3 regions of the Streptomyces sp. DF42 genome follow, and region 3 is predicted to be linked to each of the others. Evidence: riboswitches for the same ligand, from Rfam matches in the RefSeq annotation. Region 3 holds a riboswitch; each other region holds the start of a gene.
What was found. Region 3 has a riboswitch for S-adenosylmethionine ahead of thrC (threonine synthase). Riboswitches for the same ligand answer to the same signal wherever they lie in the genome.
Positions count from the first base shown of each region.

Region 1: linked by a shared signal. The riboswitch ahead of ACYUED_RS43135 (amino acid ABC transporter permease) and the one ahead of thrC (threonine synthase) in region 3 are both predicted to bind S-adenosylmethionine.
Region 2: linked by a shared signal. The riboswitch ahead of ACYUED_RS11955 (aminotransferase class V-fold PLP-dependent enzyme) and the one ahead of thrC (threonine synthase) in region 3 are both predicted to bind S-adenosylmethionine.

Region 1 covers NZ_CM177859.1:9,379,908-9,385,354, forward strand. The annotation lists gene ACYUED_RS43115 (aliphatic sulfonate ABC transporter substrate-binding protein) at 1-477, shown strand, start outside; gene ACYUED_RS43120 (LLM class flavin-dependent oxidoreductase) at 474-1,799, shown strand; gene ACYUED_RS43125 (hypothetical protein) at 1,792-1,977, shown strand; gene ACYUED_RS43130 (ATP-binding cassette domain-containing protein) at 1,995-2,357, shown strand; SAM riboswitch class IV at 2,622-2,730, shown strand; gene ACYUED_RS43135 (amino acid ABC transporter permease) at 3,053-4,033, shown strand; gene ACYUED_RS43140 (amino acid ABC transporter ATP-binding protein) at 4,030-4,827, shown strand; gene ACYUED_RS43145 (ABC transporter substrate-binding protein) at 4,893-5,447, shown strand, end outside.
Region 2 covers NZ_CM177859.1:2,606,596-2,612,042, reverse strand. The annotation lists gene qcrB (cytochrome bc1 complex cytochrome b subunit) at 1-277, shown strand, start outside; gene trpD (anthranilate phosphoribosyltransferase) at 422-1,486, shown strand; SAM riboswitch class IV at 1,563-1,679, shown strand; gene ACYUED_RS11955 (aminotransferase class V-fold PLP-dependent enzyme) at 1,803-3,179, shown strand; gene ACYUED_RS11950 (Lrp/AsnC family transcriptional regulator) at 3,215-3,496, opposite strand; gene ACYUED_RS11945 (rhomboid family intramembrane serine protease) at 3,493-4,278, opposite strand; gene ACYUED_RS11940 (hypothetical protein) at 4,443-4,682, shown strand; gene ACYUED_RS11935 (NYN domain-containing protein) at 4,717-5,447, shown strand, end outside.
Region 3 covers NZ_CM177859.1:4,300,220-4,305,666, reverse strand. The annotation lists gene ACYUED_RS19480 (alpha,alpha-trehalose-phosphate synthase (UDP-forming)) at 1-1,293, opposite strand, end outside; gene ACYUED_RS19475 (glucosyl-3-phosphoglycerate synthase) at 1,393-2,337, opposite strand; SAM riboswitch class I at 2,509-2,664, shown strand; gene thrC (threonine synthase) at 2,683-3,966, shown strand; gene ACYUED_RS19465 (MoaD/ThiS family protein) at 4,077-4,352, shown strand; gene ACYUED_RS19460 (cold-shock protein) at 4,806-5,012, shown strand; gene groL (chaperonin GroEL) at 5,337-5,447, shown strand, end outside.

The DNA of each region.
Region 1 (5,447 bases), 5.1 Mb from region 3:
GCGACGGCGTTCAACACGGGCAAGGTGGACGCCTGGTCGATCTGGAACCCGCAGTCGGCGATCGCGGTGAAGAACGGCGCGCGGATCCTGGTGAAGGGTCTCCCGCCGATCGACCAGACGAGCAGCTACTACGTCGCCACTGACACCTCGCTGAAGGACAAGACCAAGCGTGCGGCTCTCACGGACGTCCTGAAGAGGCTGTCGCGGGAGTTCGCCTGGGCCGTCAAGAACCCCGACAAGTACGCGCAGGCGCTCTCGAAGGAGCAGGGCATCCCGCTGGCCGACGCCAAGACGTCCCTGGCCGCCTACTCGAACCGGGTGACCCCGGTGGAGCAGTCGGACATCGAACTGGAGCAGAAGCTCGCGGACGCCTTCCTCGACGCGGGCCAGATCACCAAGAAGGTCGACGTCACGTCGATCACCGACAACCTCCTCCCGGCCGGTTACGACAGCTCCAAGCTGAAGGTCACCTCATGAGCGGGGGACGGCGGCTCCACCTCAACGCCTTCCTCATGGAGGCGGGGCACCACGAGGCGGCGTGGCAGCTCCCGCACAGCAACCCCCGGGCGGACTTCGACCTGCGGCACTGGATCGAGCTGGCGCAGCTGGCCGAGAGCGCCAAGTTCGACTCGTTGTTCCTCGCGGACGGCCCGGCCCTCATCGGCACCGGCGAGTTCCGGCCGCCGGGCCAGCTCGAGCCGCTGACCCTGCTGACCGCGCTGTCCCAGGCGACCAGCAGGATCGGCCTGATCGCGACCGTGTCGTCGACGTACAACGAGCCGTACAACCTCGCCCGCCGGCTCGCGTCCGTCGACCACGTCAGCGGCGGCCGCGCCGGCTGGAACATCGTCACCTCGGCAGGGGCGGACGAGGCGGCCAACTTCGGCCTCGACGACCGCCCCGGCCACGCGGAACGCTACGCCCGTGCCGACGAGTTCCTGAAGGTCGCCAAGGCGCTGTGGGACAGCTGGGAGTCCGAGGCCGTCGTCGCGGACAGGGCCACCGGACGCTACGCCGACCCCGGTCGGCTGCACCGGCTCGACCACCAGGGCAGGTACTTCAAGGTGGCCGGCCCGCTCAACGTCGAGCGCCCGCCGCAGGGGCACCCGCTGCTCGTCCAGGCCGGCTCCTCCGAGGACGGCAAGGACTTCGCGGCCCGCCACGCCGAGGCCATCTTCACCGCCCACACGACGTACGAGCGCGCGGCCGCCTTCTACGCCGACATCAAGGCACGGACCAGGGCCACGGGCCGCGACCCGGACGGCGTGATCGTCCTGCCCGGGATCGTCCCGTACATCGGCTCGACCGAGAAGGAGGCCCGGGCGCTTGCGCGGCAGTTCGACGAGTTGCGCGTTCCGGAGTACGGGCTGCGTCAGCTGGCCGCCGTGTTCGAGACCGAGCCGTCGGTCTTCGAACTCGATGAGCCCCTGCCGGACTTCATCCTCGCCAGACCGAAGCTGGAAGGCTCGCAGAGCCGCTCCGACCTGATCATCGATCTCGCAGTGCGCGAGCAGCTGACGGTCCGGCAGATCATCTCCCGGCTCGGCGGCGGGCGCGGCCACTTCGAGTTCGTCGGCACACCCGAGCAGATCGCGGACACGATCACCGCCTGGTTCGAGGGCGGTGCCGCGGACGGGTTCAACATCATGGCGCCCGCCCTGCCGTCGGGTCTCGCGGCCTTCGTGGAGCATGTGCTGCCGATCCTGCGCGGCAAGGGGCTGTTCCGCGAGGAGTACGAAGGCACGACCCTGCGCGAGCACTACGGGCTCCCGGTCCCGGCGAACCAGTTCCATGCCTGACCCGCTCGCGACTCCCGCCGCTTTCCGGAGCGGCGGGAGTCCGCCCGCACTGCGGGTCGAGGGCCTTCGCAAGACGTACGAAGACGGCTTCACCGCGGTCGCCGGGCTCGACCTGGAGATACCGGACGGCGCCTTCTTCGGCCTGCTCGCCCGAACGGCGCCGGGAAGACCACGCTGATCGGCTCGCTGTGCAACATCGTCCGACCCACCGCAGGCACGCTCTCCGTCTTCGGCCACGACCACCGCAGCCGTCAGGCCCGGAGGCGCCTCGGTCCGGCCGCTCAGGAGATCAACGTCGACCGGTCCCTGTCCATCCGGCAGATCCTGATCTACCACGCCGAATACCACGGCATCGGCCGGAAGGCGGCCGCCCGGCGCGCCGACGAACTGCTCGCCCTGTTCCGCCTCGACGACAAGGCCGATGCACGCGCCTACGAACTCTCCGGCGGCATGCAACGGCGCCTCGTCCTCGCGCGGGCCCTCATGCACCGGCCCCGCCTGCTCATCCTCGACGAGCCGACGGCCGGTGCCGACGTCGAGCTGCGCTCGGAGATCTGACGGGTCGTCCAGGGCCTCAACTCCGCAGGCACCACTGTGCTGTTGACGACTCACTACATGGAGGAGGCGGAGACCGTGTGTGGCGAGATCGCGCTGCTGCGCGCGGGCCGGATCGTCGACCGCGGCTCCGCCGCCTCGCCTGGAGGCCGCCGGAGCGGCCGGCCGGATCCTGGACCGGACGGCCCCCACCGCTCGCCTGCCTTTCCATCTGCTGGACCGGCGTTGACAAATGTTCGGGCCGTTGTTTTAACTACCGTTCAGAACGGTCATGAGCGTCAGCGACAAGCCCTGGCTTGCTGACCGGCAACCCTCCCACCGCGGTGGGGTGCCCCAGGTGACGACCCGGCCGATGAAGTTTCGGTAAGCGCGAGGCCCACAGGGCCGGAAGAGTGACGGTGACGCCATGTACGCAGCTCCCAGGACGGCCGCACGCCGCTCCCAGGGCTGCGTCCCGTCGTATGCGAACCTGCTCGTCGGCGATCGTGCCGTCGATCTGCTCCGCGTGAACAGCGCACTGTGTACCGCACCGGCCCGCGCCCGCTGTCGGGGCTGACCTCTCTCAGCAGCCCCCGCACTTCCTGACGAACACCGCGACCGCGGTGTGCCGTCGTCCTCCCCGCCCCCGGTACCCGCCGTCGCGTGCGCCGCCGCATGCCGCCGTGCTTCCGGGAGGTCCGACCCAGCCGGAGCCCACCATGAGTGAACCCCCTGGTGCCACCGTCGCCCTCGCCGAGCCGCCGATCACCGACGGTCCGTCAAAACCTTTCACTGCCCAGCGAGTTCTTCCGTTGCGACGGCCAGGCCGCTGGATCGTCACCGCGGTCGTACTCGTCCTGGTCGCCCAGTTCGTGCACGGACTGGTGACCAACCCCTTCTACCAGTGGGACCGCTGGAGCTACTGGTTCCTGCGCCCCACCATCCTCGACGGCCTGCTGATCACCCTCGAAGTCACCGCCTACAGTGCGGTGCTGGGCCTTGTCGGCGGCATCGTGCTCGCACTGGGCCGGCTCTCGAAGAGCCCGGTGCTGCGCGCGGTCAGCTGGACCTACGTCTGGGCGCTGCGCTCTATCCCGCTCATCGTGGTGCTGATCTTCCTCTACAACTTCAGTGCCCTGTACAAGACGGTGAGCGTCGGTATCCCCTTCGGGCCGGCCTTCTTCTCCTTCGACGAGTCGAGACTCGCCACCGACATGGTCGTCGCCGTCATCGGCCTCAGCCTCAACGAGGCGGCCTACGCGGCCGAGGTCGTACGCGGCGGCATCCTCTCCGTCGACCAGGGCCAGCACGAGGCTGCCGCCGCGCTCGGCCTGCCCAAGAGCTACCAGTTCCGCAGGATCGTCTTCCCGCAGGCGCTGCGCTCGATCATCCCGAACTACGTCAACCAGCTCATCGGCCTGATCAAGGGCACCTCACTGGTCTTCTACGTCTCCCTGCTCGACCTGTTCGGCTCCGCGCAGACCATGGGGTCCACCTACCCCGGCGACATCGTGCCGCTGCTGCTGGTCGTCACCGTCTGGTACCTGATCCTGACCAGCATCGTGTCCGTCGTGCAGTTCTACGTCGAGCGGCACTACGCCCGCGGTGCCACCCGCAGCCTGCCGCCGACGCCACTGCAGAAGCTCCGCACCGGTCTCTGCGACCTGCGGGCCCGCATCCGCCGGGAGGCCGCCGTATGACCGCCGAGACGCTCGAAGCCGTGGAGGACGTCGAGGCCGCCACCGTCGAGGTCCACGACGTGCACAAGTGGTACGGCACCCACCGGGTACTGGACGGCGTCGACCTGACCGTCCGCCCCGGCGAGGTCACCGTCATCCTGGGCCCCTCCGGCTCCGGCAAGTCCACCCTGCTGCGGGTCATCAACCACCTGGAGAAGCCCGAGATCGGTTACGTCAGCATCAACGGCGAGCTGATCGGCGTGAAGCGGCACGGCGACCGCCTGAAGGAGCTGAGCGAGTGGGCCATCCTCACCCAGCGCGGGCGGATCGGGTTCGTCTTCCAGAACTTCAACCTGTTCCCGCACCTGACCGTCCTGGACAACGTGGCCGCCGCCCCCGTCGCCACCGGAAAGCTTGGCAAGCCCGAGGCGCAGCAACTGGCCAAGGAACTCCTCGAACGCGTCGGCCTCGGCGAACGCGTCGGCGCCTACCCGCGGCAACTGTCCGGCGGCCAGCAACAGCGCGTCGCCATAGCCCGCGCCCTCGCCCTGCGCCCCGGCGTCATCCTCTTCGACGAGCCCACCTCCGCCCTCGACCCCGAACTGGTCGGCGAAGTCCTCGCTGTCATCAAGGACCTGGCCACCAGCGGCACAACACTCGTCATCGTCACCCACGAAATCGGCTTCGCCCGCGAGATCGCCGACCGGGTCGTCTTCCTCGACGGCGGAAAGATCATCGAGCAGGGCCCGCCCGCCGAGGTCCTCGACAAACCCCGGCACGAGCGGACCAGGGACTTCCTCAGCAAGGTCCTCTGACCTGCCGCATCCCCAAGACCTCCCCCCCACGCCACCCTCATCACCTCCAGCGACAAGGAACGGCCATGCCCACCCACTTCACCCGACGCAGCCTGATACGCGGCATCACCGCGGCGACCGCCGTCGCCTACCTCGCCACCGGGCTCGCCGCCTGCGGTGGCAACAGCGACGCGGCCACCACCACCGAAGCCGCCAAGTCCGGCGAGGTCGTCATCGGACGGGTCTCCAACGGCGCGGCAACCCAGACCACCATCAAGGTCTCCGAGGTCAAGTCCATCAGCGCCGAACTGCCCGCCGCCGTCAAGAAGAGCGGCACGCTGGAGATCGGCATCGGCGCCCTGCCCGCCGGGTTTCCCCCGCTGGCGTACGTCGGCGACGACCAGAAGACCCTCACCGGCTCCGAGCCCGACCTCGGCCGCCTGGTCGCCGCGGTCCTCGGTCTCAAGCCCGAGGTGAAGAACTCCACCTGGGAGAACCTCTTCGTCGGCATCGACAGCGGCAAGGTCGACGTGGCCTTCTCCAACGTCACCGACACCGAGGAGCGCAAGAAGAAGTACGAGTTCGCCTCCTACCGGCAGGACAACCTCGCCTTCATCGTGCCGAAGAAGAGCACCTGGAAC
Region 2 (5,447 bases), 1.7 Mb from region 3:
CGAGTCGGGCATCATCAAGCGCCTGCCGCACGGTGAGTTCATCGAGGTCCACGAGCCGCTCAGCCAGGACGCGCTGCACACCCTCACGGCGCACGAGCAGTACAAGCCGGCCGAGATCGGCCCGACGACCGACGACAACGGCGTCGAGCGCAAGGTGAAGGGCTCCGAGAAGCTCCGCGCCAAGCTCAGCGAGGCGTACTTCGGCGAGGAGTCCCAGATTCCGAAGCCGACCGTCGAGGAGTACAAGGAGATCACGAGCGGCCACGGCCACCACTGATCGCTGCGGCGTCGCCACGCCACAGCAAAGGGCCCCGTCCGGTGTTCGGACGGGGCCCTTTGCCATGCCTTCCGGCTGGATAGGGTGGGGGTCGCGGACTCCGCTACGAGTTCACACACTTCTACGACACCCAGGAGCGTCCTTATGAGCGCTGTGACCCCCGCTGGAGGCGACACCGCGGCGGGCCGTTCCTGGCCCGAGGTACTGAACGCCCTGCTGTACGGCCGCGACCAGAGCGCCGACGCGACGGCATGGGCGATGGACCAGATCATGCGGGGTGAGGCGACGGACGCCCAGATCGCGGGCTTCGTCGTCGCCCTGCGCGCCAAGGGCGAGACCGTCCAGGAGATCACCGGCGTGGTCCGGGCGATGTACGAGCACGCCAAGGTGATCGAGGTGTCGGGCCGCACGGTCGACATCGTCGGCACGGGCGGCGACGGCGCCAAGACGGTGAACATCTCCACGATGTCGGCGCTCGTGGTGGCCGGCACCGGCGCGAAGGTCGTCAAGCACGGCAACCGCGCGGCCTCCTCGGCGTCCGGCTCCTCGGACGTCCTGGAGAAGCTGGGAGTCAACCTCGACCTCACGCCCGTGCGGGTGGCCGAGGTGGCCGAGGAGGCGGGCATCACGTTCTGCTTCGCGGTGAAGTTCCACCCGGCGCTGCGTCATGTCGCCGCCGCCCGCGGCCAGTTGGGCATCCGGACGGTGTTCAACGCGCTGGGCCCGCTGACCAACCCGGCGAAGGTCAAGGCCCAGGCGGTCGGCGTCGCCGACCCCCGGCTGGCGCCGATGATCGCGGGCGTCCTGGCCGAGCGCGGCAACTCCTCGCTCGTCTTCCGCGGCGACGACGGCCTCGACGAACTGACCACGACGGCCACCTCCCATGTCTGGATCGTCCGGGACGGCAAGGTCGCCGAGGAGTCCTTCGACCCCCGTGACGTCGGCCTCGAACTGGTGCCGGTGCAGGCCCTGCGCGGCGCCGACCCGTCGTTCAACGCGGAGGTCGCCCGCAGGCTCCTGGACGGTGAGACGGGCCCGGTCCGCGACGCCGTACTGCTGAACTCGGCGGCGGCGCTCGTGGCGCTCGATCCGGGCTCCGGGACGCTCGCCGAGCAGCTGCGGGCCGGGATGGACAGGGCGGCGGAGTCGATCGACTCGGGCGCGGCCAAGCGGACGCTGGAGCGCTGGGTGGCGGTCAGCAACCGCTGAGGAGTGACGCGGGGCGCAGTCCACGATCCGGACTGCGCCTTGCGGACCGAAGATCGTATGGCAGGATGTCCTACCAGGTCATGAGTGACAGTCATGAGGCCCCGGCCGACTGTCCGGCAACCCTCCGTCCGTGGCGGGGTGCCCCGGGTGAAGACCAGGCCGTGCACAACAAGGTGTGCGGCAAGCGCGGACCCCTCCCACAGCCAGGGGTCCTGGTCGTCGAGGAGTCTTCTGTGAGCAAGCGAATGCGATAGGGCGTAGTGCCCCGCCCCCGCGTACCCCTTTTCACTTTCCTTGCCTCTCACGGGAGTTCCCCATGTCTGTCTCCTCTGCTGCCGTCGCCCAGACCATTTGTGCCCCGCTGCCCGTTCTGGGCCGGGATGTCACCGTCCCGCTCGTGACGGGCGGCGAGGTCACCTACGCCGCGCTCGACTATGCGGCCAGCGCCCCCGCCCTCCAGCGGGTCTGGGACGACGTGGCGGCCTACGCCCCGTACTACGGCAGTGTCCACCGCGGCGCCGGATACCTCTCCCAGCTGTCGACCGACCTGTTCGAGAACGCCCGCAGGACGGTTGCGGAGTTCCTCGACTGCCGCCCCGACGACCAGCTGGTCTTCACCCGCTCCACGACGGACTCGCTCAACCTCCTCGCCGCCGCGCTCCCCGCCGACTGCCAGGTCTTCGTCTTCGAGACCGAGCACCACGCCAGCCTGCTCCCGTGGAAGGACGCCCGGGTCACCTACCTCGACGCCCCGCGCACCCCGCGGCAGGCCGTCGAGACCCTGGAGCGCGCCCTCGCCGACCGCACTGCATCCCCCCAGGACGGGTACGGCCCGGCACTGGTCTGCGTGACCGGCGCCTCGAACGTCACCGGCGAGCTGTGGCCGGTGCGCGAGCTGGCGGCGGCCGCGCACGCCCACGGCGCCCGCATCGTCCTGGACGCGGCCCAGCTCGCCCCCCACCACCCGGTCTCCGTGCGGGACCTCGACGTCGACTGGGTCGCCTTCTCCGGCCACAAGCTGTACGCGCCCTTCGGCTCCGGCGTGCTGGCCGGCCGCGCCGACTGGCTCCGGGCCGCCGACCCCTACCTCGCGGGCGGCGGCGCCAGCCGCAAGGTCACGCGGCGCGAGGACGGGGGAGTGGACGTGGAGTGGCACGAGAGCGCCGCCCGCCACGAGGCCGGCTCCCCGAACGTGATCGGCGTCCACTCCATCGCGTCGGCCTGCAAGGCCCTCACCGAGGCCGGCTTCGACACGCTGGTCGCCCGCGAGCAGGACCTGATCGAGAAGGTGAAGGCGGGCCTCGCCGAAGTCCCGGAGGTCCGGATCCTCTCCCTCTTCGGCGACGACGCGCCCCGGGTCGGCGTGATCTCCTTCGTCGTCGAGGGCTGGAACAGCTCGCACTTCGCCGCCGCGCTCTCCGCCGAGTACGGCATCGGCGTCCGCGACGGCCTCTTCTGCGCCCACCCGCTGGTCCGCACCCTGCTGGGCAGCGACCCGCAGACCCAGGGGGAGTGCGGCGCCCCCGAGGCCGCGCCCGGCGAGAAGTCCCTCAACGCGATCCGGGTGAGCTTCGGCGCCGGCACCCCCGACGAGCACGTCGAGCGCTTCGTCAACGCCGTGAAGGAGCTGGTGAGCGACGGCGCGAAGTGGCGGTACCACACGGAGGAAGGCCGCTGCGTCCCCGCGGTCTGAGCCGGGCTACGCCTTCGGGCGGTGTCCGCGACCGGTCAGGAGTCCAGGCCGATCGCGAACGCCGCCTCCAGGTCGTGCTGCGAGTAGGTCCTGAACGCCACGTGCGTGTCCGTTCCCTCCACGCCGGGGATTTTGCTGATGCGGCCCGGGATGACCTCGGCCAGGTCCTCGTGCTGCTTGACCCGGACCATCGCGATCAGGTCGTAGGTACCGGTGACCGAGAAGACCTCGCTCACCGATTCCAGCGCCGCGATCGACTCCGCGATCTCGGGGATCCGGTCCACGCTGGTCTTGATCAGGACGATCGCGGTGATCACGGCTGGTTCTCTCCCTCGGGGGCCGGAGCTGGGGCGGACTTCACTGTAGTCGCCCGGCCGTCTCCCATCACCGCCCTTCCGAGGCCGCCCCTCGGGCCCTCGCTGCGTCCGAAGCGGACCCAGGCCAGGACGAAGCCCAGGCCGAAGCCCACCAGGTGGGCCAGATAGGCCACCCCCGGGCCCGCGGGCGCCCGCCCGGCCGCCAGCCACTGCAGGGCCGCCCAGAAGGGCAGCACGACCCAGGCGGGCAAGCGCACGGGGAGGAAGAAGAGGAACGGGAGCAGGCTTGTGACCCGGGCCCCGGGGAACAGGTACAGAAACGCGCCCAGGACCGCCGAGATCGCCCCGGACGCGCCGACCAGGGACTGCTCGGACGTGGCGTTGGCCGCCGCGTACCCCAGCAGGGCGAGGTAGCCGCAGCAGACGTAGAACACGGTGAACCGCAGTGGGCCCACGCGTTGCTCCGTCATCACGCCGAAGACGTAGAGGAACAGCATGTTGCCCAGCAGGTGCACCCAGCTGCCGTGGACGAACAGGGCCGTGGCGGGGGTCAGGGCGGCCCTCGGGGAGCCCTGGAACAGCTCGGCCGGGACCACGCCCCAGCGGTGGAAGTAGGCGCGCTGGGCGGCGACCAGCGCGTCCCCGGAGCCGTAGGCCGGATTCAGGCCCGCGGCCGGACCGGTCACGAAGGCCAGGAAGCACAGGGTGATCAGCGCGTATGTCACGGGCGCCGCAGGGCGCCGGATCACTCTGCTGACGGTCGGGCTCCAGTTGCTGATCATGGACACAGAGCATGACGTAACGGGACGCAGCAGCACAGACCGCCTCGCCGCCCTGGACGGGCGGGCGGCGAGTCCTCGCCAGGCCGTAGGGTTACGAGCCATACGCCCAGGGAATCTGGGGCGTCACTGACAATGGAAGCCCAGAAGGAAAGAGCACAGGCACGATGACGGTTCCCCTGCCGACCGCCTCCACGCGGTGGCGCTGCACCCTCTGCGGCAACCTCACGCGCTTCGACGTGACCCGCTCGTCCAAGGTCGTCGAGTACGTCCACCTCGATCTGGCGGGCGACCCGAAGGTCGAGGAGCGCGAGGTGGTCAGTGAGACCATCGAGTCGGTGCGCTGCCGGTGGTGCAACGCGGTGGACCAGGTGGAACTCGTGGACAGGCCGGGCGCCGACTCCTGAGCGGAGCGGCCCCACAGGTATTGGGGTGTGACGGATGGCGGAGACCACAGGCGGGGGGCCGGGCGACGGCACCGCCGAGGTGCTTGACCGTCCGCTGCCCGACGGGGTGCGCCGCAGGGTCGTCCAGATCGTCTCGGACGGGTTCGGCGGGCTCACCGTCGGCGAACTGCCCGCACAGCTCAGGCAGTACGCCCGCTTCGCGCCGAACCGGCGGGCCAAGTTCGCGGGCAACGCGATGGCGGCCGCACTGGAGACCGATCCGCTGTTCCGGCAGCGCATCGGGGAGAAGCTGAGAGAGGTCCAGCCGGAACTCACAGGCGCTCTCGACTCCGGCTCGCCGCCCCCGGCCGCGGATCCGCTCGATGTGGCGGCCGCGGCCTATGTTCTGCGGCCCACCGGTTGGGTCAAGCTCGTCACCGCGGCCGGCGAGGAGGCCCAGCGGGCCGATGCCGAGCGCGCCGACGAGGAGAGCCGGGCCGAGCTGGAGCGGCTGCGCGAGGAGCTCGACCGCGCCCGGGAGCAGACCCGGGCCGACACCGAGCGGCTGCGGGCCGAGCTGGAGGCCACCAAGAAGGAGGCCGACTCGCTGCACCGGAAGCTGCGTGCCGCCCACAGCGACGTCAAGCGGCGCGAGGCCGCCCTGCGCAAGACACAGGGCGAGATGGAGGCCGCACGCGCCGAGGGGCAGGCACAGCTGTCCGCCGCCGAGAGCGAGACCCGGCGCCTGAAGTCACGGCTCGGGGAGGCGGAGGCGGCCCTGGAAGC
Region 3 (5,447 bases):
CGTGGTCAGCGCGGCGTGCAGGGCGTCCGCCGTGCCGATCACGTCGTACGGGTTCACCGTCAGCGCGTCCTCGGCCAGCTCCTCGTGGGCCCCCGCCTCCCGTGACAGCACCAGCGTGCAGCCCTCGTCCGAGACGACCGGCACCTCCTTGGCGACCAGGTTCATGCCGTCGCGGACGGGGTTGACGAGGGCCACGTCCGCCAGCCGGTACGCGGCCAGGGAGCGCGCGAAGTCGTCCTCGACGTGCAGCACCACCGGGGTCCAACCGGGCGTGCCGTAGCGGGAGTTGATCTCGTCCGCCAGGCGCTGTACTTCGGCCGTGTAGTCCCGGTAGACCGCCAGGTCCTGGCGCGAGGGGTACGCGAAGGCGACATGCACCACCCGCTCGCGCCACTCGGGACGGTCGTCGAGGAGATGCCGGTAGGCCAGCAGCCCGCGCACGATGTTCTTCGACAGTTCGGTGCGGTCGACCCGCACGATCGCCTTGCGGCCCGCACCGATCTGCGCCCGCAGCGCGGCCACCCGCTCGTCGACGTCCGCCTCGTGCGACCGCTGCCGCAGGAAGTCGGCGTCCGCGCCCAGCCCGTGCACCCCGATCCGGGTACCGCCGAGCCCGCCCACCGGCTCCGTGCACGCCGTGAAGGCCTCCGCCCAGCGCCGGGTCAGGAAACCCAGCCGGTCGGCGCCCAGCATGCCGCGCAGAAGCTGCTCGGCGATGTCGTCCGGCAGCATCCGGAAGTAGTCCACCGGAGCCCACGGCGTGTGCGAGAAGTGTCCGATCCTGAGGTCAGGCCGCAGCCGGCGCAGCATCCCCGGCACCAGACACAGGTGATAGTCCTGCACGAGGACCGCGGCCCCCTCGGCCGACTCCTCGGCCAGTGCCTCGGCGAAGGCCCGGTTGTAGGTCTCGTACGACGCCCACTGCCGCCGGAACTCCGCGTCGAAGACCGGCTCCAGCGGTGTCTGGTACAGCATGTGGTGGACGAACCAGAGGACCGAGTTCGCGATGCCGTTGTACGCGTCGGCGTGCACGTCGGCCGGGACGGCGAGCATCCGCACGCCGGCCTCGCCCTCCCCGCGCCGTACCGCCTCCCGGTCGCCGTCGCTCAGCGCCGAGCACACCCACAGGGCGCCCGCGTCCGGCCCGATCGCGGACAGACCGGAGACCAGCCCGCCGCCGCCGCGCTTGGCGAGCAGCGAGCCGTCCTCCCGCACTTCGTACGAGACCGGGCCGCGATTGGACGCGACCAGCACCTGATGCACCTGATGAGCAGCGCCCTGCGTGGAAGCCATAGACCTCAACCTAGCCCGGCCCGGAAACGCTCAAACGTTTGGTAGCGGTTCGGGGCGGACCGTATACGCACCGTGACGCGCATCCGTCGGGCGACTCCGTCAGGCGACCTTGCGTGACGCGTACTCGGCGATCTCCAGCATCGGCGGCCGCTCCTCCGTGTCCACGGAGTAGGTGCGCGGCTCGAAACCGTCCTCGCTCCGCTCGAACTGGGTCAACGACGGCCGGATCAGGTGACCGCGGGCCAGTCTCAGCTGCGCCGTGCGGTAGATCGTGGCGGACATCCTGCCGAGCGCCTGCCCGTCCTGGTGCCGGTGCTTGCGCACACCGACGTCCACCTGGGCGAGCGCGTCGAGGCCCACCAGATGCAGGGCGTCGATCAGCATGCCCAGCTCGACGCCGTACCCGACGGGGAAGGGAAGCTGTTCCAGCAGGCTGCGGCGGGCCGCGTACTCGCCGCCGAGCGGCTGCACGAAGCCGGCCAGCTGCGGCCAGTGCATGTTCAGCAGCGGGCGCGCCATGAGTTCGGTGACCCGGCCGCCCTGGCCCGCCGCGCCTCCCAGGGGGCGGTCGTACATGCCCTTGACCAGGTCGATCCCGGGGTCGGTGAGCAGCGGGCCGACGATCCCGTAGACGAAGTCGGAGGAGAACTCCTTCAGGTCGGCGTCGATGAAGCAGACGATGTCCCCGCTCGTGACGAGCAGCGAACGCCACAGCACCTCGCCCTTGCCGGGGACGGCCGGGAGGCGGGGCAGGACGTCGTCTCGGTGGACGACCCTGGCCCCGGCCGCCGCGGCGACCTCGGAGGTGCGGTCGGTGGACCCGGAGTCGACGACCACGATCTCGTCGACGAGCGGGACCTGCTGCATGAGGTCGTGACGGATGACCGCGACGATGTCGCCGACGGTCTCCTCCTCGTTGAGCGCGGGCAGCACGACACTGACCGACTGGCCCGTGCGCTGTTTAGCGGCGAGAATCTGGTGCAGCGGGCGATCGGTGAGGGACCAGGAGCGGGTGCTCAGCCAGCGCTCGACTTCTTCCAGCACGTAGGCGGCTCCTTTGCGTTCTCTCGGCGAGCGTGGATTCTGTGTGATCCATCTCGCGCATCGGACGGCTATCTCAACTGTCCTGGCCTTCGGTTACAGTCTTGAACAACGCTGATGACCATCGCATGTCGGGGGTCGTCCCCGCGTTCAACGAGTTCAACAACTACATACCGCTCATCCAGAGGGGCAGAGGGATACGGCCCGATGAAGCCCCGGCAACCCTCCAGTCGGTTCTCGTAGATCGATATTGATCATTCCGCGAGGCTCCCGGCTAGGGAAGGTGCCAAATCCGTCTCACGACGAGATGCGTCGTGAGGAAGATGAGGAGAAAGGGCCTCGCCTCACATGGCTGCGCAGACTGTTGCAAGCACCACGAACACCGTCGATCTGGGTCCCGCCGCGGCTCTCTCGTGCCGGGAGTGCGGTCACCGGGTACCCCTCGGTCCGGTCTTCGCCTGCGAGGAGTGTTTCGGCCCGCTCGAGATCGCGTACGACTTCTCGGCCTACGACACCGAGGAGCTCCGCAAGCAGATCGAGGCGGGTCCCGCGAACATCTGGCGCTATGCGCCGCTGCTGCCCGTCCCCGCGGACGTGGCGGACAAGCCGAACATCAACCCCGGCTGGACCAAGCTCGTCAAGGCCGACAACCTGGCGCGTGAGCTGGGCGTCGACGCCGGCAAGCTCTTCGTGAAGGACGACTCCGGCAACCCGACGCACTCCTTCAAGGACCGCGTCGTCGCCCAGGCCATCGAGGCCGCGCGCGCCTTCGGCTTCACCACTCTCTCCTGCTCCTCCACCGGCAACCTCGCCGGTGCGGTGGGTGCCGCCGCCGCCCGCGCCGGCTTCCGCTCCTGCGTCTTCATCCCGCACGACCTGGAGCAGGGCAAGGTCGTCATGGCCGCGGTCTACGGCGGCGAGCTCGTCGGCATCGAGGGCAACTACGACGACGTGAACCGCTTCTGCTCCGAGCTGATCGGCGACCCGGCCGGCGAGGGCTGGGGCTTCGTCAACGTCAACCTGCGGCCGTACTACGCCGAGGGCTCCAAGACCCTCGCGTACGAGATCTGCGAGCAGCTCGGCTGGCAGCTCCCGGACCAACTGGTCGTCCCGATCGCCTCCGGCTCCCAGCTCACGAAGATCGACAAGGGCCTGCAGGAACTGATCAAGCTCGGGCTCGTCGCGGACAAGCCGTACAAGATCTTCGGTGCGCAGGCCGAGGGCTGCTCGCCGGTGTCGGTCGCCTACAAGGCGGGCCACGACGTCGTGCGGCCGCAGAAGCCGAACACCATCGCCAAGTCGCTGGCGATCGGCAACCCGGCGGACGGTCCTTATGTCCTCGACATCGCCCGTCGCACCGGCGGTGCGGTGGAGGACGTGAACGACGAGCAGGTCGTCGACGCGATTCGGCTGCTCGCCCAGACCGAGGGCATCTTCGCGGAGACCGCCGGCGGGGTGACGGTCGGCGTGACGAAGAAGCTGATCGAGAACGGTCTGCTGGACCCGACCCTGACGACGGTCGTCCTGAACACCGGTGACGGTCTCAAGACGTTGGACGCGGTGGCCGGCACGGGGCTGACCGCGACGATTCGTCCCAACCTGGAGTCGTTCCGCGACGCTGGGCTCGTGTAGCTGTTCTTGTCTGCGGGCCGCTGGGGGCTGGTCGCGCCCGCGTGGCGGTAGCCGCACATCGAACACAGCCCCGCGCCCCCGAGGGCGCGTACCTGACCGGAGGTTTGAACATGAGCGTTTCCGTCCGCATCCCCACCATCCTGCGCACCTACACCGGGGGCCAGGCCGAGGTCGCCGCTGAAGGGGCCAACCTCGGCGAGGTCATCGCCGACCTGGAGAAGAAGCACACGGGTATCGCCGCGCGCGTTCTCGACGACCAGGGCAAGCTGCGTCGCTTCGTCAATGTGTACGTGAATGACGACGACGTCCGCTTCGAGCAGGGGCTGGAGACGGTGACGCCGGACGGTGCGGGCGTCTCGATCATCCCGGCCGTTGCCGGAGGCTGACCCGGAACAGGTCGAACGACCCGATTATTACCGTCGGCAATGTCGGTTACCGAGAGTTCATCGAATTGCCCCCTCCGCGAGAGAAACGGAGGGGGCAATTCTGCATGGTTGAGCACGGTACAGTTGGGGAACCCGCTTGGCTCCGTATGCCGGATGCATATGAGTTCTCTCTTTCCAGGCAACTAGAAGCAGCCAAAGTGTGCAGGTTTTTTGCGCCTTATGCTCCTTTTGTGGGGCCCGACTTGCCCTGAATTCGGGCGAATTCTCAGTAAATTCCCGACCGGTCGTGCCCGGATTTCTCGTCCGATTGACCTGTTGCAGACGGCAGTTGGACAGATACATTCGGCCGCGGTCGACGCGTTCCGGCGCACGCCCCCAACCGTGGGGGGTGAGGTCTGACCCGGATCCGCGAAGTGCGGATCTGTGCAAGGGCCAGTAATAGGGGAGTTAGGCATGGCTCAGGGCACCGTCAAGTGGTTCAACGCGGAGAAGGGGTACGGCTTCATCGCGGTCGACGGTGGTGCGGATGTTTTCGTCCACTACAGTGCGATTCAGATGGACGGCTACCGCACCCTGGAAGAGGGTCAGCGGGTCGATTTCGAGATCTCGCAAGGCCAGAAGGGGCCGCAGGCGGACATGGTCCGGCTCGCGGCCGGCTGAAGCACGCGCCGGGTTACTGCAGCGACGTTCTTCTTTCTTGATCGAAGGGCCCGCGCCTCAGGGTGCGGGCCCTTCGGCATGCCCGGAGGATCCGGGCCGGGCCCACGCGGTCACGCGCCCGATCCCCGGGAGGCGCTTGCACTCGCAGGGGGCGAGTGCTAATCATTGCGTTAGCACTCTGAAGGTGAGAGTGACAACGAAGGACCGGGTCGGTGAGGCCCGCAGGCCGGGTGGGGCAAGGAACCACAAGGCCGGCGAGCCGTCCGTCGCGGGCGCGGGCGCGGTCCGAAGGAATCACCCCCAGTCCTGGAGGGACCACTTCACATGGCCAAGATCATCGCGTTCGACGAGGAGGCGCGGCGCGGCCTCGAGCGCGGCATGAACCAGCTCGCGGACGCCGTGAAGGTGACGCTCGGCCCCAAGGGCCGCAACGTC